DNA from 2 places in the Brassicibacter mesophilus genome. Region 1 is predicted to be linked to the other one. Evidence: a T-box and tRNA genes for the amino acid it is inferred to sense, from the RefSeq annotation. Region 1 holds a T-box; the other holds one or more tRNA genes.
The links. A T-box is a leader RNA that pairs with one kind of tRNA and senses whether it is charged. The one in region 1 lies ahead of lysS (lysine--tRNA ligase), so its partner is inferred to be a tRNA-Lys.

Region 1 (16,426 bases):
TTTAATCTTTATCAACATGAGCGACCATGTAGAGTTAGATAACCCACAGGCTAAACAGCCTCGTTAAATCAATGATTTTAAGCAATCAATTACTACATCTGGTCTATCTATATATATAAGATGATCACTATATGAGGCGATCGTAAATCTACTATTACTTGATAATAATGATAGTTCTTCTTGCAACTCACGCCACTTATTTTCGTGCTTAATTGCTTCTTCTTCAGGCATCCCATTTTTTACCCAGTTTTTAACAGCAAACATCTTATCACGAGCAATTACTCTTAGTGGAATATTAGGAAATGCAGGCATACTCTTAATATCTTCTCCATCATGTACCCAATTAGCAAATTCATCAGATACTGTCTTATAAAATTCTGGATTGCCAAAAAATTCGACAACATCCTGCAATTCTTCATTTGTCATATGCTTCTCATATTTTGAAATTATATCTGTATTTCCATTTATAAGCTCTTTTTTTGACTTCAGCAATAGGCCTTTACATAAGTCAATCATCTTATCTATTGAACATTTGGAGTTTATTACTGAAGTATCAAGATTGTCTAATTGCTCTAAATTATATGAAGTAGAATCTAATAAAACTACAGCTTCAATTTCATTGGGATACATTTTCACATATTGCTGCACACACAAGCCACCGAATGAGTGCCCCATTAAAATATACTTTCCTTTAATTCCAATTTTTCTGAGTAGCATATTTAATTCAGTGGCAATATTTCTCGTAGTTCTAGAGTGTCTTGGAGGATCGCTCTTACCATATCCTAGTCTATGATAAACAATAACTGTAAAATAATCCTTTATATCTTCAATGATTGGATACCAATCATAAAATGAATTACCTATGCCTGTCTCAATAATAAGTGTTGAATTCCCGTTACCAATAATTTTATATTCAAAATTTCTGTCATTCATTCTTATCTCCCCTATCTACGTATTAATGATCTATCAATAATCTAGATGAATGTTTCATCCTATATATCCGTATATAATATGTCAAAATAACCTTTATTTTACATAGTTATATTGTTAAGTCACAATACAATAATGCTGTGCCTTAGTTTGATTACTAACAGATCATAATAGAGAATATCTGTTCTGATAACAGTTTTTTGCTAATGTAGTTTTTCCAATAGTAACTATTCCTATAGTAAATATCATTATCATTTCACTTCTTCCAATTATATAAATTTTATTTACTTATAGAAGTTTTTTCTTCCAATTATTTTGTTCTTTGTAGTAATAGAATTCACTGACGTTATCAGATTCAAAAACAACAAACATTTCTAAAAAATCATTAGCAAGCTGATATTGTTTCAACTCCTCTTTTTTTATCCAAAATACATCTCCTTCTTTTGAAGATTTTAAAGTTCCCTTATATTGATCAGTTTTAAAAAATAAAACGACATACCGTTCACCTTGCTTTGTCTGAAATTGTTTTATTCCACATAAAATAGGATTATCAATAACAAGTCCAGTTTCCTCAAAAACCTCACGTTTAACAGACTCGACAAAAGATTCACCATTTTCAACATGACCGCCAGGGAATGTAACTCCTGGCCAATCAGGATTGCGTCTGTCTTCTACTAGAATATACTCATCACTATATATCATGCACATATTTGTAAATATAGCCTGTTCTTTTCGACTCACTTCATATCTCTCCTCCATATATTTCATCAATTTCAGCTATTTATGTATACATAAATGGCATATGCCCTCACGCACTTAACTACGCCCCTACTTGAAGCTATTTCACATCACAAAATACATAGTTTCTTTACTACATATTTTTATAATATTCGAATTCTTTTACATTACCTTTTTAATCACTGACCCATATCAAATTGAGTTTTGCACAACGCTTCTTATTTTCAATTCTCCTGAGTCGCTGATTGGAAAAAACTATTTGTTCTCAAAATATTCTAGTTATTTATTGTTTTTTCCTTCTTTTTTGCAGAAAAGTTGTTGACATTTATAAAGAGCAATCTGATGTTTAGATTGTTCTTTGACGACTTAATCCCCAAATTTATGTAAAAAATTAAGTTCTGCTTAATTAAAGTAACCTAGTTTATTGATTTTCTTATAAAGAATAGGTGTAGTAATTACTTTTCATCACATAGTTCTATTTCGTTTTTTAATTCAGACAATCCAATTTCGTTTATATATGCAACAGTCATAGATAGTGAATTATCACTGAAATGTTCATCCCATTTAGGACAAAAAAATCCTGATCAATTTGCTCAGTAAGATTTAAGGAGCATTTTTTTAGCAAGAATTTAACGTTTTTTATAATGCAGAATTGTAACTCCATTATCAATATAGTATTCTTTAAGCTTTAATTTTATAGTAGGATTGTTTCCCAAAAATAATGGTCTACCTTTTCCTAAGATAGCTGGGATAATACCTATAATAAATTCATCAATTACGTCTGCTTTGATAAAGCTATCTATAAGAATGCCACCACCAAATAAGAAAATGTCTTTACCTTCTTTTTTCTTCTCATCAAGAATAACTTTGCAAATATCATCATTAATAAAGTTAATGTTTTCATGATCATCCAGAGACTTAGAGGTAGCAACAAATACAGTTTTTTCTTTAAACTCCTTATGAAATTTTTGGTCATAGCAGTTTTTCCCCATAACAACCGTATCAATTCTCTCTAAAAAATTATCATAATCCCATTGCTTTTCAGTATTAAGTTTGTTATTTCCATCACCGACAATCCAATCAAAACCACCATTTTCATCAGCAATAAAACCATCAATACTCATTGCCAAATTCATTATAATTTTTCTACTCACCATAGAATCTCCTTTTAGTTAACTAATACCATATTGATATAATTACTATTACTTGATATTAATTACATTATAATTTATAATAATTGACATCCTATTCAAATAACCTCCTGTTTATTATCTGAAGCTAAATACATAGTATCACAACGATATTCTCATAGTACTTTTTAAGTGCTCCATTTTTTTATTTCCAATTTCATTTGCCTTTTTACTTCCCTCAATAATAATGTCTTTTACCTTGTTCTTGTTTTGCTCATAATAGCACCTTTTTTCACGAATTGGCTCAAGTAAACTATTTATTTGTTTAGTTAAAAGTTTTTTACATACGACACATCCAATTTGGGCATTACGACACATATCGCATATGTTATTATATTCGTTATTATTAAACACTTTTTGATAAAAACTAACCATACATATATCAGGATTTCCTTTATCTGATACTGTGATTCTGTTTGTATCGGTTATAGCAGACTTAATTTTTGTTGCTACTGTGTTTTCATCGTCAGAGAGATATATTGCATTGCCAAGACTTTTTCCCATTTTATCATTTCCATCTAGTCCTACAAGACGAGGAGTTTCACTTAAAAGTGCTTGTGGCACTTTTATTATTGTTTCGCCTTTTCCGTAAAGTTCGTTAAACCGTCTTACGATTTTTCTTGCTTGTTCAATATGTGGAAGCTGGTCGTTACCAACAGGAACTAAATCAGCATCACAGAATGTAATATCTGCAGTTTGGCTGACAGGATATCCTAAAAAGCCATAACTTAAATCATTATAACCATATTGTTTTGCTTCTGTTTTGATCGTTGGGTTGTGCCGCAAAGAATTAACAGAAACAAGCATTGAATAAAAAACAGTAAGTTCTGCTATTGCTGTAATTTGTGATTGTTGAACAAAGATTACTTTATTTGGATCAAGTCCAACAGACAAATTATCAATTGCCACTTGATATATGCTGTCATTAATCAGATCTGGATTACTAAGATGTGTTGTCAGTGCTTGCACATCAGCAAGTAAGATAAAAGTTTCATACTCGTCTTGTAATCGTACACGATTTTGTAAGCTGCCTACAAAATGTCCTAAATGAAGTTTACCCGTGGTTCTGTCACCAGTTAAAATTCTTTTTTTCTCCATACTAAAAATCCTTTCTATCTGTTTTTTGACAACCAAACATCATTGATAAAATCAGCTACTCTATAAAATAAAAACTTCTGTTCCCAAAAGGAACAGAAGTAAAATTCTGCAAGCCACCTAAATGGTTATCACATGCCAGCACATGCTCTCATCATAACGGCTAGAGTTTCCGTCAACGCCTACTAATATTTCGGGTTGCCCTCATAAGTCCATTCGTCACAACTTGAAATGCTACCATCACACCATCGGTAACTCTCTGATATTTCGATATTATAACTACTACTCTTAATCAATGGTTTAGTGTTCAATTTATACAATTTATAATAGCACTTCCAAAATTATCTTTCAAGTAATTTATAATAGTAACGTGATGTTCTTTTATGTAAAGTAAAAATTTTATCTCTTATAAAATGCTAGAAAGCAGGCAAAAACAGTTATTCTTTTCACCCGATTTTTACTCATGTCTTACTCTCGAACCACTATATATTATGGTTTAAGTGTGTTATTTATCATTCTGACTACAATGCTTCATCAGAATCACACACTCAACGTGTGCAATATAATAATCAATACAACTAAAAAGATATTATTTATGATACATTTCAGTAAAAAATTTAATACTGTATATTTTATTTTCCTTGTTTAATTATTCATTATAAAATTATATTAATATAAGCTAAAACAGTAATAAATATGTCCACATCTAATAATTAATATCCTTTTAAAGTTAACAGATAATCTTACCTATATTATCCTATGAATACCAAGAATTTACTTGCCGGTCACACTATCAGATGAATCTTGTTTTTTTTCTATTTTAGATATAGCTTTTTCTAATATAGTTTCATAGGACTTCATAGCTGTTAAGCTTAATAATATAGCATTAAGTATACCAGTTGCTATTATCTCTACCGTAATTAATCCATCAATAATTATTGGCAAAAATACAACTAATAGTGCAAAAAATAGAGTTACATACTTAGTAGGGATATTTATCTTTATTTTTGCAAATACCCAGTCAACAGCTTCTTTAAAGAATTCCGTAAGTATTACTGTTACTGATACTGCAACAAGAAACACCCTAAGCATATCAATAGTTAAAAAATCGTTAAGCATCATAAATCCTCCCCTTCACATAGTCTATCTAATACATCTCTCGTAATAATGTTATCTGGATCAACAAGTCTATTTTCATATTTATCCAAATAATCTTTGGCTATACCTTTTTCTTACAAACTATTTATATTTTTAGCATACCAGACATTATTAGGAACGTCTATAAAGTGTTTACATTTTTTCTTTATTCTTTTATTACTTTAGCCTTAGCAATACTTTTATAGTTAACAGCTACTGGTGTTCCGCTATTCTACTATATATCATTAAAATGTTCTATAATCATATAGTGTCTTTTCATGTTTTGTTAAATGAAAAACTAAATTTTAGTTTGGTATATATACTTCTGGAAATTTTAAAGCATCATATACATTTGGTATTGATGTTATCATTTAGTAGAATGGAATATTTTCTTTCACTAGACCATCTGACTATATATTTCTATCTCATTTTTCATGATGTAATCATACTACATCACTTGTATGTATACATGAGGCTAAAGATACAATACTATGATGAGTGTTCTACAATATTATTTATGCTCATCCTGAACCTCCGCAAGAGGAAAACTTATCATATATGTTCATCAAAAATGTAATTTACAATTTATATAGAAGACATAAAAAAATAGATTCTTGTAGTAAATATAGAATGTATAAAGTAAGGAGGTAAAGTTGTGAAAAGAAAAATATACGAACCTACAGAGAAACGCAATACCGCTTACAATATAAACATACATATGAAGATCCCTTGTTAGGAAACCCATATCAATTACCCACCGATAGAGAAAAAATATGTGAAGTATATCAAGTTAATTTTTATGAAACTTATGCTTGCAAGAATTGCTGGAAAACAGTTGGTAACTCTAGAATAATATTAGGTTCTACGATACATAGTGGCTGTAATCAGAGCGGTCTTCTTCAGTAATTACATTATCTAGTATAAAAAGTGCACCTTCAAAAATTAGATTGGTGTCAATTTTTTGTGAAAGCAGTTCATAGCTGGTGGTTTCCTTTATATAATTTGCAGCAAAAATGTTACAGTTATAATATTTAACTGTAACATTTTATTAATAAAGTGACTTTTAAGGTATTATTATCTTTTCATTAAAGGAAAAGCTATGACATCCTTTATTGAATGTGCTCCAGTTAGAAACATAATCATCCTATCTATTCCTATACCAAGTCCTCCAGCAGGAGGCATTCCTATGTCAACTGCTAAAGCAAATTCTTCATCCATGGGACTTGCTGTTTCTAGTCCTCCCCTTAGCTGATTAGCCTGTTCATGCAGCAATACTCTTTGTCTTATTGGATCATTTAGCTCTGAGTATGCATTTCCTAATTCTACACCATATGCATAGGGTTCAAATCTTTCTATTAATTCCCCGTTATTTCTGTGTATCTTACATAAAGGTGAAGTTTCAACTGGAAAATCTATTACAAAGGTTGGCTGTATAAGATGTTTTTCACAACAGTTCTCAAACAAATCTACAATTAATTCTCCCTTTGAAGCTTCTTCAATGTTCAGCGCATTAATCAGGTCGTCTGATAACACACCTTTCAGAATAATATCTCCAACTATTCTTTCTCTTGATAAATTCTCAACATCTATCCCTGTTTCATCCTTTACTAAATCACACATTCTTGCTCTTTTCCAGGGAGCTTTGAAATCTATTTCAATACCATCATATACAATTTTTGTTGTTCCATTTACTTGGTTAAAAACATATTCATAAAAGTTTTCCATCAGTTCCATCATATCAGTATAGTCAGCATATGCCATATAGCATTCAAAAAGAGTGAATTCTGGATAGTGAGTTCTATCAATACCTTCATTTCTAAACGATCTTCCGATAGTATATACTCTCTCTATTCCTCCTATCATAAGTCTTTTTAAATATAGCTCTGGTGACACATTCATAAAAGCATCAATACCTAAAGCATTTACATGACTTTTGAATGGCTTTGCTTCCCCACCACCATATTTTGTATCAAGAATTGGAGTTTCTACCTCAATAAAATTTCTTGAGTTCATAAATGACCTGATAGCCATCATTGCTCTAGAACGATTAATAAACCTCTCTCTTACTCCTGTATTCATAATCATATCTAGAGTACGATGCCTTTGTCGTAAGTCTGCATCTTGAATGCCATGATATTTTTCAGGCAAAGGTCTTATTGATTTTGACAGTATGGAAAAATCTGTTGATTTTATAGTTATCTCACCTGTCTTTGTTTTAAAAACTGTTCCTTCTACGCCAATTATATCTCCGATATCTAATAGTTTTAGTAGTTCATACTTTTCTTCACCTATTGAGTTTTTACTAAGATATACTTGAATATCTCCTTCTTGATCTAGTATGTTCAAGAAAGTTATCTTTCCCATCTTTCTAAATAACATTATTCTTCCTGCAATAGCAAACTGTTGCTCTTCCAATATATTATTAAAATTATCTATAATATCTTTAGAGTGTGTTACACTACCATAATTATATGGATAGGGATTAATCCCCATATCGATTAAATCATTTACTTTTTTTACACGCTCAATCACATGATTATTAGTATCACTCATTATTTGTTGTATGTTCTCAGTATTTTCGTAATTTCTATACATGTCTTTTACCTCCTAAATATATTTTTACTATCCTATGTCTACCCAATTTCAAACAATAAAAAAACTCTCACCCCCAAGACTAATTGTCTTAGGGACGAGAGTCATTTGACTTCGCGGTACCACCCTAGTTTACTAATATGTCACCATATTAGTCTCTTTAAGTACGGCTGTAAAAAGCTTATACTCTATCTCTATAACGGGAGCTCCCGTCACACCATCACTCCAAAATAATATCCAGTGTGAAACTCAGAGTCTTTTTTTCAACAAGCATCTTTATACTCCTTCTCAGCAATGGGAGCTCTCTGTAATAATAGATTACTTATTTACTCTTCTCTTCATAGTCTTTATGTATTGCGAAAATTCTATCATGGATGGGTTAATCTGTCAACTATCAAAAGATACAATTGTATCCATTTGGTATAATGTCACCTTTTTTCATTATCTTTCTCTCAAAAAATCTTAATTTCTACTATTTAATTTATTATACTGCATTTCAGATAGAAAATTTCTCTTTCTTTGCCAAAAGCCAGTTTTTTTGCCCACTTTGTGTCTAGATTTTTAAGCATATCATTGTTCCATAGATATGCATCTTCAATATTTATTCCATAAATACTGTATTGTTTCTTTAAGTATGTCTTAATAAAATCTATAGATAATACGGGTAGTTTTCTTACATCAATTTCATATTTTTCATACTTAGTACTGTAAGTGACACATATACTTAGCTCAGTCTTAACCTTAGAAATTTTCTTAAGGTTATATAATACAGCTTTATCTCCCTTAACAATCCCATCCCTTAACAATCCCATCCCTTAAACTACCCCAAGGTAAATTTATAGTTATTTTATCTGCTATACATATCATTTCATCTGGTAAATCTTCTACACTACTAACAACAAATAGTACATTTTCTAATCCACCCTTGGAAGCTTTCTTAATGGTCTTCATAGAATATTTACGCATATTGTCTACTGATGAATCTATACCTATACATAGTTCATCAGAATTTCGCTTTGCTCTTTTATAAATAAACTGTCCATCGCCAGTGCCAATATCAACAGCAACTGATTTATATTGTCTTGCAATGTTTTTAAACTCAGTTTTATTCATTTCTGTTATTTGATTACCTACTAGTATTTTCATCATAATCCCTCCGATTTCTTTTTTACTTCTTGTAAAAAAGAATCAAAGGTGGTCCTCTAGCAAAGATTGTTTTGCTAAATAGACTAATGAAAAAAACTAATAGTATTAGTAGTTATTATCTATTATATAGCATCAATCTATCAAGATAGATTTTAATCATCTCAATCATTCCTTTCTCAAATATACCATAATTATAAATAACTGGTTATACTATGTCAATCTATAGTTATACATTCTGCATTTATTTGTGATAATGTTATCTTGTTAGAAAAATATTATTATGAGATAAAAAAATATTATTATGAGATAAAAAAATAAGTAGAGTTCACCCTTTCACTCTACTTTCCCAACACCAGCAATATAAACAACATATTCATTTTCACCATCTATACGTAGTAATTCATCAAAAGCTTTTTGCACATAGCCTGCAATTGCACAAACGCCGCATCTGATACCCTCACAAGCTAGATATAAATTTTGACATACATGACCAATATCTAGCAGCATTAATTTGTGTGCTTCACAATGGTATCTCCATTCTCCACGATATGGAATGCACGCCCATAAGAATACAACAGGTGCTTTCCCTAGCCACTGAGCTTCGTCTTGATAATTTTCACCACCATATGCATAGATGAGTTTATCAGACAGATTATCATCAGAATGACAAAATGCAAGCTTATGCTCTAATGGCAAATAAATATAAATGCCTTTTTCCAACCCTGCTACATCATTAACCGCAAGATATGTCTCATATGAATGTCTGCCTCCAGCAGATGGGGCTGGTCGCAAGGTTATATAACCTGTTTTCTTATATGCTGGTATAATTTGCTGCACCCCTTGAGTTGACCATAACAGAAAGGACAGCTCCTGTAATGTAATTGGCTTATCTAAGTAATTACGTCTACTTCTACGATTATTAATGCAAGAGTATAAGTCATTGTATCTTATAATATTTCTATCTACTGCTGGAAGCTCAATGATTCTTAAATTGCTGTCAATTGTTTTCTCAACAGATGGCGGCAAAAGTCCACGTTCTTGATCAGAAACAAATTCACGCTCAGGAAGATCAAATCCGCTTTTCATAAAAGAACGATTATTGCTAAAAGAATTCATATCATATCCCCCTCGATTATATATTGCCTGATAAGCAGGTAATGACATTTAATTCAACATTCACTTACTAATTCCTTCTGCTATTGTGCATCCTTTCTAAAGCAACCCCATATATAGACTTATATGCATTTCTTCAATTGTATTAATTAAATAATATAAGATAGCGATAGATTGACAAAAAGTCAGACATTAAAAATTCAAACAAAATTAGGTAAAATTGTTGATGGATACAAAAATAATTTAAAAGATTCTTATAAAACTTTTCCATAACATACCAGTTAGTGAAATATACTTTGGTCATTTACATTTATTTGGCTTTAAAATGTTGATAGTTATTTTATGAAAAGCTAAGGGAATACTATGGAAAATAATAATATTAGGCTATTTATTTAGTATTGAATACAAATCAAAAATATTGTACTATTGTTCTGTATATCTAGGATTACTTATATTACAAGGAGTGAAAAAATGGATTACATTATTGAAAGCCAAAGACTTAAACTAAGAAAAATAACATCTGATGACTTCAATGAAATCAGAGATATATTGCAAGACGTAGAAGTAATGTATGCATGGGAGCATGCTTTTTCTGATGAAGAAGTAAGTAAATGGATTAGTAAAAATATTGAAAGATATGAAACCGATGGATTTGGTTATTTTGCAGCAGTTGAAAAAGAGACAAATCAACTGATAGGGGTAATAGGTCCGTTAATAGAGGAAATAGAGAATAGAAAATATATGGGTGTAGCATATATCTTAAACAAAAGTTATTGGAATAAAGGATACGCTGTAGAAGGTGTAAGAGCAAGTGTTGAATATGCTTTTAAAACTCTTAATGCAGATAAAATTATAGCACAAATCAGGCCTGAAAATTCAAGTTCACAAAAAGTAGCTGAGAAATTAGGAATGAAAATAGAAAGCGAATATATAAAGCATTATAAAGGAAAAGACATGCTACATTTAATTTACAGCTTAACAAAATAGTTTTCTATAAATATCCTTTAATTTAGTGTTACCTCGCCACATTTTTTCACAATAAACGTCAAGAATATTATTAGGTATGAGAGATAAATTTACAGTAGGTTATTTCATACTTCTATCGCATGTGCTATATTACCCTTTTGTTTGTCGATTCAACAAAATCCACCTACTTTCCTGGAGGATATAAATATTATATTATAGTCCATTGTTTCTCAGACAGAAATATTACAATTACAATTACAATTACAATTAGAAGTAATTATAAAATTATTTTTTTCAAAAAGTTATCTAGTCTTAATAATTATCGAAACTATTGTTCTATACTCCCTAGTGTTCTATCATTCTATTAATTAGAATTATATCTTAATTTTGGAAAATTGTATTATTAAAATTTTAGTATAGGCTATAATAGATTAATAATATCATTGTAACAAGATAGATGTGTCGGGCCGTATAAAACAAGTAAATTATCAATGGCTTCATTCTACCATTACATATAAATGTCCGACGTATGAGATACTTTTTTGTGCACCAAACCCATTGATAAAGCAGTTTTTATATATTACGTACATATATACAATAAACAAAATTTCTAAAATGTGGTGATTTAGAATGGATATTTTTGAAAGAATAATTGAACTACAGCAACAATTAACAAACTTAGAACATAAGTATTGGATGGATAATGTCTTATTTACTTTCAATTGGTGGATTCTTCTTTGTTTATTTATTATTCCGTGGCTGATTTGGTGGAAATTTGTGGATAAAAAAAGACTTCAAGAAATTTTATTATATGGTGTTATTATTATGATATTAAGTTCTATATTAGATGACCTTGGTGTGGCATCATTACTATGGGCATATCCATATCAGTTACTTCAAGTACTGGATCGATTAGATGCAATAGATATAACAGTACTACCTGTTATATATATGATTATCTATCAATATTTCACTAAATGGAAATCCTTTCTATTGGCTCACATACTATTAAGCTCCTTATTTGTATTTATTGCCGAACCTATGTTGGTATGGATGAACATTTATGTGCCTATATCATGGAAGATCATATATTCTTTTCCTATTTATATTATTATTGCCATTATTGTTAAGTGGTTTACAGATAAAATACATAAGATATCTAAGCATAGCTGATATATTGAAGAACTAATTAATAAAAGAATTCCATTTAATGAGTATGGTACGTATTGCTCATGTCGCTATATTCCTATAAGTCCACATAAGCTGACCATCGTTGTCTAATTTGACCTTTATCATTAAAAATCAGGATTATGTTCCCCATTTTATGAAACTTTTCTCCAGTTTCTTTATTTGTTCCATGCCAAACAATCCTTAAAGCAACCTTGTTGCCTTCTGTAATAACATCTTTCACTGTTACTTCTATATCTGGATATGTTCTTATAAAGTTGCTTACATATTCTTTCGGTTCTTTTGGCCCAGGTGAAGTACCTTCTGGTGCATCACTGTCTTTATAATCATCTGAAAGTAACTTATCACAAATAGATATATCTTTTTCATTAAGAAGTTTATTGAAATACTCTAATGCAATTGCTTTATAAGCATGCATTTTCTTACCCCCTTTAGCAGTACTACTATACATTTGTATGAAAATTAATAATGTTTCCATCTGGGTCTTTAAACCACACTGACCTAACACCCCACGGTTGCGTAGTAGGCAACTTAACAATTGTAACATTTTTTTTCTTCAATAGCTCATATTCAAAATCTACATCATTAACTTCAATCTCAATTACACAACTACTATATCCAGTTTTCGTCAAGCAGCTAGGTGCCATTTCTTTCATACTTTTTCTTGAAAAAATAGAGAGATTGGCATCTTTTGAAAATATCAACGCATAATTTTCATCTCCCTCAGCTTTTACCCTCAATACATTTTCGTAAAAGTCCTTCATAGCATTAACATTATCAGTAATTATACATGATCCGCTAAATTTCATTACATTACCTCCCTTTTAAATATATAAATTGTTTGTAATGCTTAGAAAACCCCTCTAATTTCATCAACATTTACTGGATTAAATATGCCTGAGATTAAAATCTCCCTATGGTCTATATAATTCTCCGTATACACTTTACCTCAGTATTTTCTGTATCCAGCTGTTTCACAATTTGTCAATTTTACTCATTGCTTTTTTTAATGTATTCATCGATAAGTTTAATATCATTGATGTCTTTTTCTCTTCCGAGCTCTGACTTTTGTTTTCTAATACTTTTTAAACTACCTACAGGTAATCCGTCTATGAGCTTTATTTCATCTACAAACCAGTTTTCGAGTACTTCTATTTTATCGTCTATCTCCACAATCCTTGAATTATCTTTTGCTAGTTTGTATTTGCAACCTTTTTTCAAAAAATGTTCAACTAGACTCGTAGTACCCCCTAAATCAATATCGTTTGTCCTCTCTTTGACTCCATGAATTACTAATCCTGCACCAGAAGTAATCCAATATTCACTTAAAGGTAAGTTCATTTTTTTAAGTATTTTAATAATATCTTCTTTGTATAGCATTCTACTATCCTCCCAAATAGTTGTAGCTTTCTTGCTTAAGCTATATATTGATTTTCATTTTAATACAGTGCATATATCTAAGCATAGCAGTAATGAAATTATAATTAGCTCTCTTTTTTTTCTTATAGTAATGTCTTATAGTTAGTAACTAATCTTTTTGTTCGTAATACTTCATTCATTAAATATTTAGAAATATCATCAAGATTGTTATGTTCGTACAACCTAGTCATTCTAGAAAAACAATTGATTATTTTCTGATAAAAAACATTCCAATATTTTTACTTCGTTTTCAACGTTTTCTTTGAGCGTTCCATTAAAATATGAATCAAGTATTGTATTATCAAGTATTTTCAAAATCACTTATTCCTTTTTAAGATATTCAAGCAGTATATTTACTAACATTGATAATACATTCCTTGTTTTTGACACTACAGTTCCTCGGAAATATCACTTCTAACAATTTGTTTAACACTATCCCCTCACACTCTATAGCATACTCTTATTTTTCTATTTGGTTGTGTACTTCACTTGCTTTCTTTTCCATTATTTATCCTCTTGGTATTTTTATATAGAATTCCAGAAAAAACATCATTTCCTATAATTAATATTTGCTTTTCTAGCCTGAGAACATAAATATTGTTTCCGAACTTTATATGTAATGTCATCTTTAATAAATATAGAACCAACCTGCCTGAATTCAAAATTAACATTATTTTTTACGCACTGTTCTCTAACATCTAGAACCCATTCATAGTATAAAGGTCTAACATTATTTCCAGATTCTCCACCTACGACCACCCACTCAATTGTATTATCCAGATAACCTGATATATCTATTTTCTCAAGCATGGGCTGAATCGTAATTAGTTTGTGTTTTATTGGTAGTTCTTTAAAAATAGGAATTCTTTCATTTGCTCTAAGCTGATTCTCAGTTGTTACACAAACCGTTACATTATCGTATCCGCATTCAAAATCATCTGGTAATCCTATCGTGAAACGTTCGATACGCTTCGTTATAAACATGAAATTTAGATCGTTTCTAATTCTTATCATTTTCCATGCTTCATTTCGCCATTCATCTGCTTCTTTAATCAAGAAGTCACTATTAAAACATAAAAACACTGTTTGTCCACTTTTCATTTTGTAGTTTCCCTTACTATCTTTTTCTATAGGTTTATAAAATTCTTCTGTCTTATATACGATGTCTGTATTAATACCTTTTCTCGCATTTGCCCTATGTATATAACAGTTCTTACACCCTTCGCTCTTTTTATGGCATCCTCTCCATGGATTCCATACAGCCATAATTCCACCTCCTACAATTAATACAATAATCCTCATTACACATTTTCTAAATTATATTTCAACAAAATAATCTAAAATTTTTTGAGACGTTACTCTGTTTATATAAATTTACATATGCATTATATTTTTATTGCCCCTCTACTTTATTTCTACAAACTTATGTAAATACTTTGCTCTATTTGCAATGATAATCTTCTGATTCTCAATTAGATTTTCATTATATTTTTCACACTTAAAAAAATTATTGAATTATGTTTATCAGTGACAAAAAGTTGTGTTACTGTTCATCCTCATCTAGTGAAAAAAATGAACAAGTAGTAAATTGATGCTGCCAAGCTATACTCAAAATCTATAAACCAAACATTACTATTTTTTTATCTACTAAAATGTTATTTGAGTTAAAATCTCCATGCAAATAAACAAAATTTGTTTCTAACTTCTTTATTAACTTCCTATCTACCTCTATAAATTCAAGAAGTTCATACTTCACCTTGCTATCAATATGTCCACCTACAACCCTTTATAAATAATGTTCGTTTAAGTCCATTATCTGTATAGCAATTTCTATTTTTTATTTAGCTTAAGCCCTCTTTTTTTAGCTTCCATCGATTCATTAATGTGAACTAAGTGATGACGTGTAGTTGTAAAAAGTAATATACCTGATATAGTTTTTTTTCTCCAAAAATCAATAAACCATAAAGCATTTTCGTTATTCGCCACTGCTCCTGATGTAACAGCTTTTTCCAGTCCAGTCTCTAAAGCCTTTATCTTTAAATCACTATATGTAAGTGAACAAACAATCTTACGAGTTTTTTTCCCAACTGCTTTTCGATAGTCCCTCAAAGCATGCATATCTATTGCTTGGCTAAACTCTAATATGTCATCTGAGTCTAATGCATTACCTGTATCATAGATTGATGAATTTGTCCTCTTCATCCAATTATCTTCATCAATTACTTGATTCTCACCAGCCACAAGAAGATTTATTGTAATATCTTCAATACGTGCTGAATGCCACATGCCATATGCCATATGCAACTGTTCGTCCCTTTTTATTCTGCCCTTTTCGGAATGCTATTTCGTCCATGCCTTCCCATAACTCGTCCTCAAATGTTGTACATCCAATTTCAGATATATCAGAAGCATGTACTCTAGCATGCTGGTCCATAAACAAATTAATTGCATCCTTAAATGTTGCCTCTTTTCTCAACAAATCTCTAAGTATTTTTATGTGTGAAAAATTTCACATAATGGTGGCATCTTAAAATATCTTCCGGACTAACTACAAAGATCCTAATACCAAATTGCCTTATATTAATCCTTAACAAATTCTTTTCCATTCCACTTATAAACGTCTTCAGAATTCTTCTCCTTTATATTGTCGTAATACTCTATATTAAACGTGACATTGTCTATTTTCGTAAGCTTTGTAGAATAATAGCCTGTCACTTTGCTTATGAACAGTGAGGAATAATCTCTAATAGGTAATACCTCTATTTTTCCATTCTCTCTTAGAGTAAAAAGCTTATAGTCTCTACCATTATTTGATGTATACTGACCTATTGTAAAGTCCAAATCACCATCATCATTATAATCATCAAATTGAAACTCAAACGAAGAATTAAAAATTAATGGCTCTTTGTATA
Region 2 (16,426 bases), on a different contig from region 1:
GACATCTTTTTCAACGAATAGTGCTTTTGCACCGTTTTTAATAGCTTGCCCTATAAAATTATGTCCATCAACTGAAAAGCCCGATATAGCTACAAAGACGCTACCTTCAATAGCTTGTCTTGAATTATAGCATACTGAGGTAATATCTAAATCTAGACTTCCTTTTATTTCAATTACATCTAATTCTTCAATAAGATTTTTTAGTTCCATCATACTTCCCCCCATTATTAAAAAAAGTCTACTTATTAGTGAATTATACCACAATCCACGCTAATGTCTAGACTATAGATAAAATGCAAAAATAAAAAAGCTTCAGCAATTGCTGAAGCTCTTAGTCTGTAGATGAATTTTCTACTGGTTTTTGTTTAAGTATTGTAGACCATATGTTTAAGTTTCCTGGATATTTTTCATTTACAGGAAAATCAGGGATATTTCCTATTCGCCAGATGGAAAAGCTGTTTATATTAAATAGTTTTGCAAGATGTATTTTAGATAATATGCTTCTATTATCTTCATACCATATAATATTTTCAGTATTATTTTGACTGTTAAAATAGTATAAATATGGGGAACTAGAAATACTATCATAGTGCATTTCTACAGAATCTGTTACTTGACCTTCAGTGATAGAAGGATTAATCCTATTCATTATTTGTTGATAGCTAGGACTAGTTCGTATAACAGAATTATTATTTAAGTCCTTAATCCATTGTACTGCGTCAAAGGACAGTTGAAGAACTATTTTGCTTTTATCTTTTATACCAGTTTCTTCATTTGTAATGTCTTCAAGGGCACTGTAAATATCAAAAGTAGGATCATAAATATTGTCTAAAGGTGCTAGAGGAGTTCTTATACTAGAGAAATTATTATATGGGTCAGATACATTAAGTTGTTGGACATCTCTAGCATAATAATCATGTGCCATCAAAATAACCTTATCAGCTATTTCACCAATAGTTTTATAGTCATAGCCCTTATAGTATTTTCTAGGATGAACAGCTACGTAAAGCTTTTTATTGCTTTCATTTAGCTTTTTCTTGAGCTCTTTAAGAAAATCATTATAATATGAGGATAAACGCTCATCTTTTATATTTTCAAAATCTATGACTACTCCGTTAAAAGAAACTGCATTACTGTCTTTTACAGTCAAATTTACTTTGTTTGCTATTTGTTCAATCACTTGCTTTTTTACGTTAGGGTCAGTAATAACATACTCTATGATACCTCTATTATTATCAAGCTTTGTTAGTTGAGATGCATAAACCATTAAGTTAGTAGATACATTATTTTCAAATGCTAGTTTAGTAGGCTCAGAGAAACCATTTGGTAATGAAAAGTCACCTTCATCCATTGTCAATTCAACAGTATTTCGAGAGTTGTTGTTGTTATATTTTAATTCGCTCCATCCAAAGCTTACACTATTAAATTCAGGAATAAAGTTAACCTGAGAATATGAACTAATAGCATAAAAGCCATTAAGCTCATGAATAGGTTGGTTTATTTTATTATACATATCAATTATTATCCTAATGGTCGGATTATCCAAGTCTAAACTAGCAAGATGAGAAATATTGTTATTAATATTATTGCTATTAAGTCCGTTATTTTCAGCTCTCGGAAAGATGATAGGGTCATTAATTGTGGCTCTTATGAATATTAGCTCTGCTTCTCTTTTAGATATACTTTTTTCTAGGTCATTAACATTATAGAGGTTTTTAGATATTAAGTTGCTATTTTCAGAAATATATAAAATATCTTCAGCGCTAAGCTTATCTATATTAACCTCAGTATTGTCTATGTATATAATCTTAATAATTGAACGCAGAAATTCTTTTTTAGAAATTATATCGAATGAACTATTTACAGTATTATCATCATACCCAGCGTGCACATATGCAGGCAGTATCATGGTTAGAAACATAATAAATGCTATTAAAGAATGAAATATTTTTTTCATGTTAGTCCTCCTTAAAGTTATATATACATTTACACATTTATTATCCTAGTATAGATTCTACATTTTTTTGATTATACCTTCTAGCATCTATAATCTATTATACTAGATTAGATAATAAAAGAAAGCAGTTAAAAAAATATAAATTTTGATAATAATGTTTACAAATTATAGAAGTTATTATACAATATGACTAACGAGTCATATGACTAACAAGTCATTAAACAATAGGAGGGATAAAATCAATGCCAAAGAGTACTTTTTTAAATCTACCTGAGGATAAAAAAGAGCGGATAACAGAAGTAGCCATTGATGAATTTGCACAGCATACTTTTCTTAATGCAAGCATTAACAGAATAGTAGAAAATGCAGGCATAGCAAAAGGAAGCTTTTATCAATATTTTGAAGATAAGAAGGATTTGTATAAGTATATCTTAGAGAAATCGGGAGAAAAGAAGCTAGAGTCTATAGCTGATGTCATGAAAAACATGAAAGAATTAGACTTTTTTAGTCTAGTAAGAGAGCTTTATGCCGCAGGAGTAAAATTTTCACTTGATTCTCCTAAACTTTCAGCTATATCGCTTGATTTTGTAAAAAACTGCGATAGTGATCTTAAAAAAGAGATTATGGGAAACAATGTGCCAAAAAGTAATAAGTTATTTGAAGACTTATTGAGTGACGGAATTGATAAAGGAGATATAAAAAGAGATATTGATGTAAAGCTTGTAGCATATTTGATAACTTCATTAAGTATATCTACAAGCGAGTATTTCATTAATGAGGTCAAGGAAGAAAGCGACATGGAGATTATGGGTTTGATTGATAAAACACTAGATATAATTAAAAATGGTATTAAGGCAAAAAAAAGACCAGTAAAGAATGTTGAAGACAGATTTTATTAATATGACTATGTAAGGATGCATTACTGTTTATAAGGTGAGGAGTGATTGTATGATAGAGGTAAAAAAGCTATTTCATGATTATAATGGTAATGGCGAATATGCGGTTAATGATGTTTCCTTTACGATTGAAAAAGGTGAAATATTTGGATTTTTAGGGCCTAGTGGAGCTGGTAAAAGCACAGTCCAGAATATCATGATAGGACTTCTTGAGCTACAAAAAGGAAAAGTCTTATATGATAATGAGTCTATTAAAGACATGGGTTCTAAGTTTTTTAATAAAATTGGAGTTTCTTTTGAACATCCAAATCTTTATGCTAAGTTAACAGGATATGAGAACTTAAAGTACTATGCAGGGCTTTTTGACGTACCAATAGATGATCCTATGACTTTATTAGATAAAGTAGGATTAAAAGCATCTGCTAACAAAAAATCTTCTGCTTATTCAAAGGGTATGAAACAAAGATTAGTATTTGCAAGAGCGTTATTAAATAGACCTGAAATAATTTTCCTGGATGAGCCTATGTCAGGGCTAGATCCTGGAACTGCAAGCACAATAAAAGAAATAATTAATAGCAAGAGAAAGGAAGGAAGTACTATATTCTTGACGACTCATAACATGTTTGACGCAGAGGAGCTATGCGATACAGTAGCATTTATAAATAATGGTAAGATTGTCGCAATGGACTCTCCTAGAAATCTTAAGCTTAAGTACGGTAAAAAATCTGTAGAGATAGAATACTTGGAAAACAATACAGTAAAATCAGAAATATTTTTCCTCGAGAAGTTAGATGATAGAGAAGCATTTAATAAAATAATCAGTTCAAAAGAAATACAGACTATACATTCACAGGAGGCTACTCTTGAGCAGATATTTATTAAACTGACAGGCAGGGGGCTGAAATAATGCTAAGAAGGTTTTTAAATCTGTTTATGCAAGATATAATAGTCGCTTTAAGAAATTATTTCCATATAGTGATTTTAGTTTTAGTAACTCTTATGATTTTATTCATAAATTTTGCCGTACCGGAGAAAGTAAAGCTAACTCCGACTGAATATATTCTTGATAAAACTGAAGGCAAAGTATTTGAAAAGTATTTGATAGAAGAAGGAGCGGATAGTACTAGGTTTTTTAATAGTCGTAATGATTTGATTGATAAAGTTCAGAAAGATAGCAACTCTCTTGGTATAATCATTGAAGGAGATATTCAGACTCCAAAGGTTACTATTATACACCAGGGAACAGAGTCAACAGAAATATTAAATGTGCTCGACTCTACTATAGAAAATGCATTAGATACAATTAGAAAAACTGCAAGAGAAACAAATTCGAAAGTATTACTTTTAAGAGAGAAATCAAAACCTATACCATTTAATAAGAATTTAGTTCCTATAATGCTTGTAACAGAGGCAGTAATGCTAGGATTTCTGTTAATTGCTGTTATGGTGTTTCAAGAAAAGGAAGAGGGAAGCATAAGAGCTTATCGTGTAAGTCCAGCAGGCACGATAGAATATATTCTTTCGAAGGCTGCTGTGAATACTCTGTTAGCGTTACTATATTCAGTAATACTAGTGACATTTACTCTCGGAACAAAGGTAAATTATTTGGGGCTTATACTACTAATATTTGTATCCAGTTTATTTGTAACATTATTAGGACTTTCAGTAAGCGTGTATTTTAGAACCTTACAAGAATTTTTATTTGTTGGTGTATTTTTCATGTCAATACTTGGTCTTCCAATAGCTTCGTACCTTAGTCCTTCATTTGCACCAAGCTTTATTACCTGGATACCATCATATAATATACTGTTTGGGTTAAGAGAAGTTCTTTTTTCAACAGGAAAGGCACAGTTTTTGTTTTCATTAATAATAATACTTGCAGTGGAGAGCATTATTTTGCTAGGAATAAGCTACTGGTCTGTTAGAAGGAAGCTTATGAAGGAGGGTAGATAGCCATGATAAAAAAGATCATTAACTTCATAAGAAAAGATTTTACTAGTTCAATGCGAGACAATATGATTTTATACGGACTATTATTTCCTATACTGTTAGCATTTATAATGAAGTTTTTTATACCAAGTATGTCTGATATGAAGCTTACTGTAGCAGTAGAAAAAAATGTAGAACAGCAAGTAATAACTGGATTAATGAACTATGCTAATGTAGAAGTATTTGATACTAAAGAATTAGTAAAAAAAAGAGTAGAAAAAAATGATGATATGGCTGGAATAGTAAGAGAAAACGATCAGTATGTGATTTTACTTGAAGGAAACGAAGCTGGTGAAGCAGCTGAAATTGCTAAAACCTTGATGGATATAATACTTTCAGATAAGCCTATGGCTGAATACTCACATTTAAGCTTAGGTAAAACAAACTCAGTACTGTATGAAATAACAGGAGCACTATTACTGCTGACATCCATTTTAATTGGAGGATATGTTGTTGGATTTAATATAGTAGATGAAAAAGAAACAAAGGTAATAAGGGCATTGGCTGTTTCTCCATTAACTACTAGAAATTTTTTGATATCTCATATGCTATTTTGTTTAATAATATCAGTTATGCTAGCTATAGTATCATGCCTGATATTTACTGGCACATCAGTCAGCTATATACAAATATTTGTATCTATAATTGCTACTACAGGAATAGGTGTAATCATGGGATTTATAATTGGGGGAATAGCAGATAATCTAATATCTGCAATAGCCGTAGTAAAATTCCTAATGTTAATATTTATGGGAGTTCCTATTGCATCATTATTTGTTCCTCAAAATCTTCAATGGATATTCTATCCTTTTGCACATTATTGGGCATTTGAGTCATATTTAAACATTTTTGGTGGAGGTAATTTACAGATAGGATTCACAGTAGCGACTTTGATAGCAGTGGCTTTGAGCATAATTATGATGCTTTTTGTAGCACCGATGTTAAAGAAAAGACTAAAATTGAGATAGGAGGTGCAGGTATATGCCTTGGTGGGGATGGTTAGTAATAGCTATATTAGTTGTGGTCGGATTACCTTTAAAGTTTAAGATATTAAAGAAAATGATAGCAAAGAGAGAAGAAAAAAGCGAAGAGGAAATTTAAATGTTTAAATTTTTTAATAATTATTGACATTAATCTAAAGTCATAGTAGTATATTTAGAAATATTAATTAAACTTTATGGAAGTGCTTCTAGGGTTCCGGGATATATTCTGTCTGGTCCGAGTGAAGCAGCTGTATTGCAGTACACCGTGAGTATAAAAGACTCTAGCGGCAGGTTCCATTTGGAATCTGCCGCTAGAGTCTTTTTATATTATTCTTTATTAGGGAGGAGATAATATGTTAGTTGGAGAAAGAGTGAAGTTAAGAGATTTGAGAAAAGAAGATGTACAGCTCGCTTATCAGTATATGAATGACCCAGAGGTAATACTGAACCTATGGACCAGTATACCATATCCAATGACTTTGGAAAGTGAGATGGCATGGTTTGAAACTCAAAAAGAAAGAAAAGACACATATAACTTTTCCATTGAAGCATTAGACAGTGGATTATATATTGGAGGCTGTGGCATAAATGATTTAGACTGGAAAAACAGTGTAGCTACAGTTGGAATATATATAGGACACAAGGATTATAGAGGAAAAGGATATGGAACTGAGGCTATGAAACTTTTACTAAAATTTATCTTTAGCCAAATAAATGTAAACAAAGTTCAGTTGAATGTTTTTGGTTTTAATGAAAGAGCAATCAAATCATATAAGAAAAATGGATTTATAGAAGAAGGTAGATTAAGGCAGGCTATTTTTAGAAATGGCAAATACCACGATGAAATAATAATGGGCATTTTAAGAGAAGAATATTTTAAAGACTAGGGATGATTACCTGGTCTTTTCCCTTTAGTATATATATAACGAATAGAAAATACCTATGAATTAGTTGCTATTTATAGATAAAACATATATATTTCTTTTAATTTCTTATAGACAACTCGGAATAGTAGGAGTATAATATTTTATGTAATCAATTTTGCTCCTTTAGCTCAGCTGGCTAGAGCACCTGACTCTTAATCAGGGTGTCCAGGGTTCGAGTCCCTGAAGGAGCACCACTAATTGCAATGCTTTCAGAGGTTATTCTGGGAGCATTTTTTATGTTGTACCCCTATTTTACCCATCTAACTAAGTAATATTAATTCGGTTTTCCCCACTTCATGATTTGCTGAGAATAATAATAAGAATGATTTTGATATTAGTAACTATCTATAATTTATTTTTAATAAATTCATTATATTTAGCAATAGCTGCATTAAGAACCTGGCTTGCAGCTATGACATCAGGGTCTTGAAGATTACTCTTTTTTTCTTCAATTAATTTCATTAGATTTTCTCTAAGTGTTTCAATATCCTTAAGAAGATCATTAAGTTCGGTCATTTTGGAAGCCTCCTTTTATATTAGGTTACTTAAATTGCTAAAGATTTATACACTAATTATAATATTTTAATGCAACTTTAATACATGTTTAAGATGAGAAAAATAAGAGATTACATAAAATGTAATCTCTTAAAAATGATTATTTTATTCTCTAAAGAGCTCTGCATCAATTTCTATTTGAAAGTCTTTAAATTTGAGATTTAATTTAGCACTAAATAGCATTAGCATTAATAATATAGTAGAAAATAGTAATAGTAACATTAATATTGTTCCAGAAATGGTGTTTAGAACATGGATTATCATAAAATATCACTCTCTATAATTTTATTTTTATATAAATATTTTAAAATGATTTCTAACATTTTTGAAATTTCTTTAAAATCACTGTATATTTTCTGCTAAATATGATATAAATATATAAGGAGTGGCTTTAAGTTCAGTATGATTAAAGGAACTTTGGGGCAAACCCGATACAATGAATTTTATTGAGACTTATAGGAAACCTTAATTTTAGACGTTTTTTAAACGTCTTTCTCTTTTTTTTGCCTTGCTATATCAAACGAAATTTCTTTTTCAAGTGTATTCTGCTTGTATTTTCCCTTTATTCTCAACTTTCCAGTTGTGAATGTTATAATAATCAATATTGTAATTGTTGTTAGACAGATGATTAAGGTTCTAATTACTTCTACGTCAATAAACACCACCCCCTCCCCGTTACGGGTTTTCCTTGCCCCATTGTTCCACGGATTAACTGTGAGGATGGGTAATTTCATTGTATTTTTATCTTTTGATTTAAATCACTTATAAAATCATATATGGTTTTATAAGTAATTATTATATATTAGTTCTTGCATTATAATTATATGCTATTTTAAACTTTCAGTCAATTTATTACATTGCAATAAATTTATGGTAGTGAAGATTATCGTCAATATCCTTCACAATAATAATTATTTCTTAAGCACGCCTTATATCATAAAATAGAAAACATAATTATTACTAAAAATGACTCGCCATATATTGCTAAGAGATATATGATTATGAGAACAAAACACAAGGACCAATCGAGGAAGACTATTAATTACAATATTTTAACGACCAAATGTTATATTTACCGTTATTTTTTATAATCTTCGAATATAGATTTTAAAGTTAAGTTATCACTTTCCATAACTTTATCATAAACTGAACTACCATCTGATGTAATTATATTAGGATCTGCACCAGCTTCTAATAAAATAGATGCCATTTCACAGTTTTCCATTATGAGCACAACTTCAATTGGATAATTTCCTTCTGAATCTTTCTGATTAACATCGATAAATCCATCCTTCAATATTTTTTCTACTAAGTCAATATTATTAGATAATATCCCTTCAGATAATTTGTCAATATTATCTTGAACAATATTTTTATCTGTTTCATTATTGAAATTGAGTTCTTTTTCAGTTGTACATCCTGAAGAGAGTATTAAAAGTGAAATTGAAAACAATAGTAAGCTTTTTTTAAACATATCAGCACATCCCCTTAAATTTTCCATGTTAGATCATATTTATAATATGTAATATATCTCAATATTTTCATTCACATTAGTACTTTAATGAGATACAGAACTTGATTTTTTAGTCTATTTTTTATGAATGATGAGAAAAACACTTGACTCATCTACCTCATGAATTTCATATTCATACCCTGATAAGTAGCCAATTGTTTTTAAATCTTCAAGAGTATGTGTAACTGCTTTGAAACCGTCTTTACAAGTTATAATCCCATCCTTTGTTTTGTCTAAATCAAGTTCACCCAGCAACCCCTTCTCGGCCTGCTCTTTAAACCACATTAGTCTATACTCCCAAAATTTTTCACTGTAAGTACTAAAATAAACTTTTCCACCACTTACAACCATTCCCATGATCTTGTCAATCAAATCCGATGATTTGACCTTCATTGCGGACAAACCGTTTTGCAGACAAAGTATTACATCAAACTTTTCTTTTAATGTAAGATTATGTACGTCCATGGTCATAATTTTTGCATTAAGACTATCCTTCAAATATTCTTTGCCTAAAGAAACACTTTCATCAGAAATATCAATACCAACAATTGATTTGCAATTACCTGCTAGCTCCTTTACAATACGCCCATAACCTGCACCTAATTCTAAAATCCTTTCACTGCCTCTCAGATTACCTCTAACAAAAGAGATTTCGGCATCCAAATACTGCTTTATTCTAGGAATTTTGGTTTCATACGCCATAAACAGCTTTTGTGAATTTAGTTTTTGTGCGTAATAGTTGTTATCCATCATTGACAAGCCCCCTTATATTTTTAGTACAGCATAGTAAAAAAAACTTTTTACTTCCCTATTTTAAAGTTTATTTGCTTTATTTATAATAACAGTTCGTTACCAATATTACTATAATATGCTATAATTATTATGATAAAAAAAATTGCTTTAAATTGAGTATTTAAAGGAGAGAAAATAATGTTTGATGTTTTAATACACGGATTTATGCTGGGGTTAGCATATGTTGCTCCAATAGGAATGCAGAATATCTATGTAATAAATACAGCCATTAGTAAGAAAAAAATCAGAGCATATCAGGTCGCTTTGATAGTAATTCTTTTTGATATTTCTCTCGCATTAGCTTGTTTTTTTGGTATGGGATTACTAATGGATAGGTTTCAGCTATTAAAGTCTATCATATTTTTAGCTGGAAGCTTAGCAGTTATGTATATAGGCATAATGCTTATAAAAAGCAATCCGGAGACTAATCGAGAGATAGACACGAACAAATCTCTTCTTCAAATAACGGCTACTTGCTTTACCGTTACATGGCTTAATCCTCAAGCATTAATAGACGGATCTCTGCTACTAGGGGGATTCAAAGCATCTCTCCCTGTAGAGACTTCAAATCTTTTTATCCTAGGAGTTTGTCTGGCATCATTTTCCTGGTTTGTTGGATTGACAACTATAGTTTCTATATTTAAGAGTAGTTTTAATAGTAAAGTGATTAAGTGGATTAATATAATATGTGGAAGTATTATTATATATTATGGATTAAAGCTAGGGTATAGTTTTATAAAAAGTATTTTTTGAAGGTTACATCATAGAAGTCTGAACTGTGTATTTAGAATTTATGATGCATATAGAAATATATACCCAGTTTAAATTACACTTACTGTGGTTGTGCTGGATAAAAATGCTCTTTGTATTCAACTGGCTTATTATTTACAGAAAAATAGGCTGTTTTTTCTAAATACTGTTTTTTACTATTACTAGACAATTTATCATTTTCTTCTTTCCATTCTGCAGATTTTGAACTTATGTTGATTACTTTCCATTTACCATCTTCGATTGAAAAAGTATAGCGCTTATTTGTATGTGTTTCTAGATTATTTTTATAGTTATATTTTTTTATTATTTTTACAAAAACATATTTTCTGTTGTAATCTTTAGAATTATAAACATCAGATATTTCATATGCTGTATCTATAATATCATTATTATTTTTAGCAAAAATCGATGTTATTTTATTTTTATGTACTTTCCATTCTTTGGACGTCATTTTTTCAAGATCTTCACCTTTTAACTTAATATCATTATATACAAAAACTACTTGGTTATCTTTATAGGGAAAGAAACTGACTACAATATCTCTAATATTTTTTTTATATTCATTATAAGATATCTCTAAGTTATCAAATAAGTATTCATTTCTTTCATATAATTTTACTTTATTAACTAAGCTTTCATTTAAAACATTTCTATTTGGTATTTCTGGTATTTCACACCCTATTATTGCTATAAGTATATTAAAATAAAGCACTGCTATTATTAATTTCTTGCTTATCATACTTTTTTTCACCTCCATAAGAAAAACAGTTTTATACCCAGTTTTGATACGGTTAAGAAATGAAAAAAATAAAGGGCTAAGTCCTCATTACAATAATAAGATTTACTAAATTCATAATAGATACTATGGACCAGAAAGCTGCTGCTATTCTATATACTATTATTTCAGGCTCTTCAACATTTTGACTATTATAAATAATAGTATTTATCAATATATTAGGCTTGATGGCGATTATATATAGGCTTATAGTAAATGAAACAGAAAATATTGTATTAGTAATTTCTCTTTTCACACTGTGATAATCATATGAGAGTCCCCACAAAATTGAAAAAATGGATATTAAGAAAAATACAATCATTGCAGCTTTATATTTTCTTTCTGTTACATTTTGATGTGCCATATAGCTACCTCCAAATTATTTCAATTTTAGTTATATTATATCATAAAATAGAAAAAACTTGATATTCTACTATTGAAGTCAACTTTATTCTAGTTAGAGCATTTTGTTTTGAGTAACAATATAGGAATTAGCTAATACTAATTAGATATTAAATTAGGAGGAGCAAATAGTGGACAGAAACGTTATTTCTGACAGACAAGGTATATCACTTATTATTCTATTTTTAATAGGGACATCTTCTATACATACAACAGGATTACAAGCCGAAAGAGATTTGTGGTTAGCTATTATAATATCAATACTTATGGCTTTGCCCATAGTAATTATATATGCTCGACTTCATTATCTTTTTCCTAACCAAGGGCTATATGATATTATTGAGCTCTGTTTTGGAAAATTTATTGGAAAAGTCATTATTATTCTATTTTCTTTGTACATTTTTAATTTATCTGCTTTAGTTTTAAGAAGTATAGTTCAGTTTATTAATGTAACTGCTATATCTGAAACTCCTATAATCATACCATCAATAGCTATTATTATCATATGTATCTTTGCGATAAAAGAAGGCATTGAAGTTCTAGGTAGAATGGGAGAAGTTTTTGCAAAGATACCTATTATTTTTATAATAATTTTAGTCTTATTACTGATTCCTAATATTAATTTAAGTAATGCTAAACCTATATTATATAATGGCATGAAGCCAGTATTTAGAGGAGCTCTTAGTGTCTTATCATTTCCTCTTCTTGACACAGTTGCATTTACTATGGTTTTTACCGGCTTTAAAGAAAAAAAATCTTCATACAAGATTTATGTTTATAGTATAGCTATAGGAGGATTAATGCTGCTAACGACATCAACAATTGATTTATTAGTATTAGGAATAAATGCAGTTTCAATATTTTATTATCCTACTCATACTGCTGTTACAAGAATAGATATAGGAATGATTATTCAAAGAGTAGAAGTAATAGCCGCTATTATATTTATACTAGGAGGGTTTATCAAAATAAGTATATGTTTATTAGCTACTTCTAATGGAGTTGCTAAAATTTTTAGATGTAAAGATTATAGGTTTATAGTGATACCAGTTTCTCTATTAGTACTAAATCTCTCTTACTTTGAATTTGATAGCATTATGTCTTATGTTGAATGGACAAAGTTATATCCTTTACATGATTTCTTGTTTGAAATAATTTTACCCTTCATAATTCTAATTGCTGCTGAAGTAAAAAAGAAAAAAATAATCAATGATTTAAAGATAATATAAGAAAAGGGACAAATTAATTATTATAGGATTAGAATTATAACCAAAATATGCTATAATTGTATTGACAAAAAATAAAGGGGGAGTTCAATGAAAAATTTCAAAATTATAAGCATTTTACTAGTAGTAGTTTTAATTGTATTAGCTGGATGTGGTGGAAGCGGGGCTAGACCTGAAAAGACAGTTGAAGATTGTCTTAATGCAATTCGAGAAGGAAAATTAGATAGCGTGAATCAATATGTTTTAGATGGTGAGGCTAGTTTAAGTAACGTTGAAGATGAACGCAATGAAGTAGTATTAAATGAGACTTTTAAAAAACTAGAGTACGAAATATTGGAGTCAAAAGTTGAAGGAGAAAATGCCCAAGTAAAGGTTAAAATAATTGCTCCAGATATGGCAAAAATAATGGGACAGCTAATGATATCTGCATTAAATAATGCTTTTAGTGGTGATAGTGAAGAAGCAATGCAGGAAAAGATGAATAATGAAATGAAAGAGATTTTTAACTCTGATAGTTTTGAGATGGTAACAAGCGAAGTAGTCGTAAGTCTTAAACAAAAAGATGGTAAATGGCTAATAGATGCTAATGAGCAGTTTGTTAACGCAATAACAGGCAACCTTTTAGAAGTAATGAATGAATTAAGTAATATTAGTATAGGCAGCTAATAGAGTAATGGCATAGATTTGTTTGTATTATATTTAGAAAAATAACTAAAAATAATTTTTAGGTTAAAAGAAAAGTTAAATTCTAGTATAGGGTGACTGCTTAGTAAATGCAGTACTAAGTTCTGTTTTTGAGACTTAACATTATTATTAATTCGCTATATAATAACCTTATAGGCATATAAAAAAAGAATTTTGAGCACGCCAAAAAGGCAACTGGATTTAGGGTGTAAGACTAAATTCCACTTACCTAAGTGTAAGACTAAGTTCTATGCAGTGAAATCTGCCTGTGCCATATCCATATTATTTCAGTAATTCCGGTCGTAACATTACATCATCAGGGGGATTTCCTGTAGATGTAAAACGGAATGCAGTTGGTTATTCAGTAGTAGCAGAGACAGCTTGTATGGTGTACAGCCATTCAGGCTGTCTCTTGCTTCGCTATTAATGTGGTTCGTTAATTTATTGATGTCTTTCTGTGTATATTTATCAAAAGCTTTCCCTTTCGGGATAACATGCCTTATATACTGGTGGTTCTTTTCAATCATGCCTTTCTGCCAGGAACTATGAGGGTTACAGTAGTAAATTTGTGTTCTAATTTCTCCGTTTTCATCACATTCAAGTCTGAGCCGATCCTGAAATTCTACTCCGTTATCAGTTAGAATCACTGGAAAAAGCGTCTGAAACACTTTAGTTCCAAGTGATTGGGTAAGGTGATCAAATACCTTTTGTACACAGTCCTGAGTTTTCTCCTCCATCAGAAATATCAGCATTAAAGAGCAATTGCGAAATAGCATAGTGAGGAACACCTTACCACCTTTAATGCCTTCTACGGTATCCATTTCAACAATAGGAATATTAGGATGTTCCTTAACCAATTTTTGAAAATCATCATAGGTACGCCCGACACGGAATTCTCGGACCAAAAGACTGACACGAGTTGACTTTTTCCTTGGCTTATAGCGTACTCTTCGGCGAAGATCAATATTTCTGGCAGAGAATACAGACTTATCAATGTAGTTATAAAGTGTCTTGCGGCAACAGGGAATCTCTAAGGCATGAGTGGAATAAATGTGAGCGATGGATTGCCCTTTTAATAATAAAGGGGATACCAATGCATCTAACATTGAAATATCAACAGCACTTTGGTTAATTCCTTCTCTGGAAGAAATTAAGGTGTCTCGATAGGCGTCATCTGCATATTTTGCCGAATAGAATATCTTTTGTAACAAACAGCTTTGTTTCTTAGAACATCCATTGCATACATAAGGCGGTTTGTCCAGTTTCGAGCATTGAGTTGGTTGGTAATCTGGACAGATGTCTGAACAGTGAAGCTTGGGCTTTTGACAAATTTTACAGAACATCGCACAATTCTCCGGGCATAGATAACGTATTCTGCAGTCGGACCTATTAGAGCAGGGAATAGCTGGAGCTGTAGGCTTTCTGGTAGCATATTCACGATGTTTGCGCACTTCTTTAGAAATCGTACTCGGGTCTTTTTGAATTCTTCGTGCTATTTCTGCAAAGGGAATCTGATCATTCAATCCTTTTTCGATAACAAGTCTTTGAGATAATGTCAGGTGTTTTTGATTGCTTTTAATTTTGACGGTCATGATAACATCTCCTTCAGCACAGGCAGACAATAATCTGCACTTTTATTATACCGAAAGATACGTGTAAGAGTAACATCTATAATATTGAATTTAGTCTTACAAACTGGAATTTAATCTTTCACTTAACCTTTAGTTATTTTTTCACTATTTACACCGAACGAATGTTCTTATATAATATTAATAAGAATATATTGGAAGGTGAAGATGATGGGAGAGTATGCTCTTAAATTTTCTTATAATAACCATAAAGTGATTGAGATTATGTATATGAAGGGTATAGAAATAACTCAAAGGAAAATTCAGGTGCTAAAGATAGAAGATGAAAGTATAAAGGCTTTAGACATAGATAAAGGAGCAATACGCACTTTTAAAAAAGACAATATATTAGCTGCTATAAACATATCAAGTAATGATACAAGGAAAAATCATAACTTAAGACGAATATAGCAATGTCACTATTATTTATCATATTTATATATAGAAACAAGAACGATAGATTGAAAAACTATTAATCTTCAGATCGTAGAAAATGAATAAATAGTGTTCCTAGTGATTTGATACACAATAATTTGCTATACATTATTTAGGAGGGCTGATATGAAAGAGATAAATGAAAGACTCACTAATTTAAAGATAAAGATGAGAGAAAGGGAAAGGCTGAAATCTATTTTGCTTGATGTTAAGGAACAAAAGAGCAAAGCAGAAGAAAGAAAGAAGAATCTATCTAAGCAATTAAAAAAAGAAAAGATTGATGTAGAAAAACTTGAAGTGCTTTCTTTTAGCAATTTTCTCAACACAATCATAGGAAAGAAAGTTGAAAAACTTGCAAAAGAAAAGAGTGAGTTCATATCTGCTAAGCTTAGTTATGATACTGCATCTACAGAACTAGAAAGCCTAAAAGGAGAAATTGAAAGATTAGAAGCCAAGATATCAGATATAGGAGACGTGAGTAGTGAGTATGATCGATTAATCAAAGAGAAAGAAAGTATTCTCATGAATGAGTCTAGTGATTTTAAGAATAAACTAAATTGCATAGTAGAAGGTGAAGCTAAACTTACCAGTGAGAAGAAAGAACTAAATGAAGCAATACAAGCCGGGAATGAATTGTTATACTCATTGCAAAGAGTGCAGGAAAGCTTGACCTCTGCTGGAAACTGGGGAACTTGGGATATATTTGGTGGAGGTCTTATATCCACTATGGCAAAGCATTCAAGAATAGATGATGCGCAAAATGAAATAAACAATGCGCAGTATCTTATAAAAAAATTTCATAGAGAATTGCAGGATATTGGAGGCCAAATGAATTTGAGCATAGAGATAGGTTCATTTTTAACCTTTGCTGATTATTTTTTTGATGGATTTTTT

Region 2: it encodes a tRNA-Lys, which carries the amino acid that the T-box ahead of lysS (lysine--tRNA ligase) is inferred to sense. The anticodon was not compared.

Annotation. Positions count from the first base shown of each region.
Region 1 is NZ_JBNPXI010000002.1:82,946-99,371, reverse strand. Features, by position in the region: gene HNR33_RS02945 (alpha/beta fold hydrolase) at 64-933, opposite strand; gene HNR33_RS02940 (8-oxo-dGTP diphosphatase) at 1,219-1,671, opposite strand; gene HNR33_RS02935 (dihydrofolate reductase family protein) at 2,298-2,822, opposite strand; gene trpS (tryptophan--tRNA ligase) at 2,961-3,956, opposite strand; gene HNR33_RS02925 (hypothetical protein) at 4,728-5,072, opposite strand; gene lysS (lysine--tRNA ligase) at 6,165-7,685, opposite strand; T-box leader at 7,773-8,033, opposite strand; gene HNR33_RS02915 (hypothetical protein) at 8,159-8,494, opposite strand; gene HNR33_RS02910 (class I SAM-dependent methyltransferase) at 8,466-8,828, opposite strand; gene HNR33_RS02905 (SagB/ThcOx family dehydrogenase) at 9,162-9,944, opposite strand; gene HNR33_RS02900 (GNAT family N-acetyltransferase) at 10,413-10,928, shown strand; gene HNR33_RS02895 (CBO0543 family protein) at 11,538-12,080, shown strand; gene HNR33_RS02890 (ester cyclase) at 12,154-12,513, opposite strand; gene HNR33_RS02885 (VOC family protein) at 12,539-12,904, opposite strand; gene HNR33_RS02880 (hypothetical protein) at 13,086-13,475, opposite strand; gene HNR33_RS02875 (DUF5131 family protein) at 14,064-14,780, opposite strand; gene HNR33_RS02870 (aminoglycoside phosphotransferase family protein) at 15,130-15,282, opposite strand; gene HNR33_RS02865 (hypothetical protein) at 15,345-15,812, opposite strand; gene HNR33_RS02860 (hypothetical protein) at 15,778-15,948, opposite strand; gene HNR33_RS02855 (hypothetical protein) at 16,095-16,426, opposite strand, start outside.
Region 2 is NZ_JBNPXI010000003.1:295,334-311,759, forward strand. Features, by position in the region: gene HNR33_RS06320 (UDP-N-acetylmuramoyl-L-alanyl-D-glutamate--2,6-diaminopimelate ligase) at 1-210, opposite strand, end outside; gene HNR33_RS06325 (glycosyl hydrolase family 18 protein) at 332-1,957, opposite strand; gene HNR33_RS06330 (TetR/AcrR family transcriptional regulator) at 2,200-2,856, shown strand; gene HNR33_RS06335 (ABC transporter ATP-binding protein) at 2,906-3,760, shown strand; gene HNR33_RS06340 (ABC transporter permease) at 3,760-4,806, shown strand; gene HNR33_RS06345 (ABC transporter permease) at 4,809-5,810, shown strand; gene HNR33_RS06350 (GNAT family N-acetyltransferase) at 6,179-6,712, shown strand; tRNA gene HNR33_RS06355 (tRNA-Lys) at 6,869-6,945, shown strand; gene HNR33_RS06360 (Spo0E family sporulation regulatory protein-aspartic acid phosphatase) at 7,097-7,267, opposite strand; gene HNR33_RS06365 (hypothetical protein) at 7,789-8,040, opposite strand; gene HNR33_RS06370 (ankyrin repeat domain-containing protein) at 8,385-8,780, opposite strand; gene HNR33_RS06375 (class I SAM-dependent methyltransferase) at 8,895-9,572, opposite strand; gene HNR33_RS06380 (LysE/ArgO family amino acid transporter) at 9,750-10,364, shown strand; gene HNR33_RS06385 (hypothetical protein) at 10,444-11,121, opposite strand; gene HNR33_RS06390 (hypothetical protein) at 11,198-11,521, opposite strand; gene HNR33_RS06395 (GerAB/ArcD/ProY family transporter) at 11,691-12,788, shown strand; gene HNR33_RS06400 (hypothetical protein) at 12,876-13,451, shown strand; gene HNR33_RS06405 (IS30 family transposase) at 13,778-15,061, opposite strand; gene HNR33_RS06410 (hypothetical protein) at 15,269-15,508, shown strand; gene HNR33_RS06415 (hypothetical protein) at 15,659-16,426, shown strand, end outside.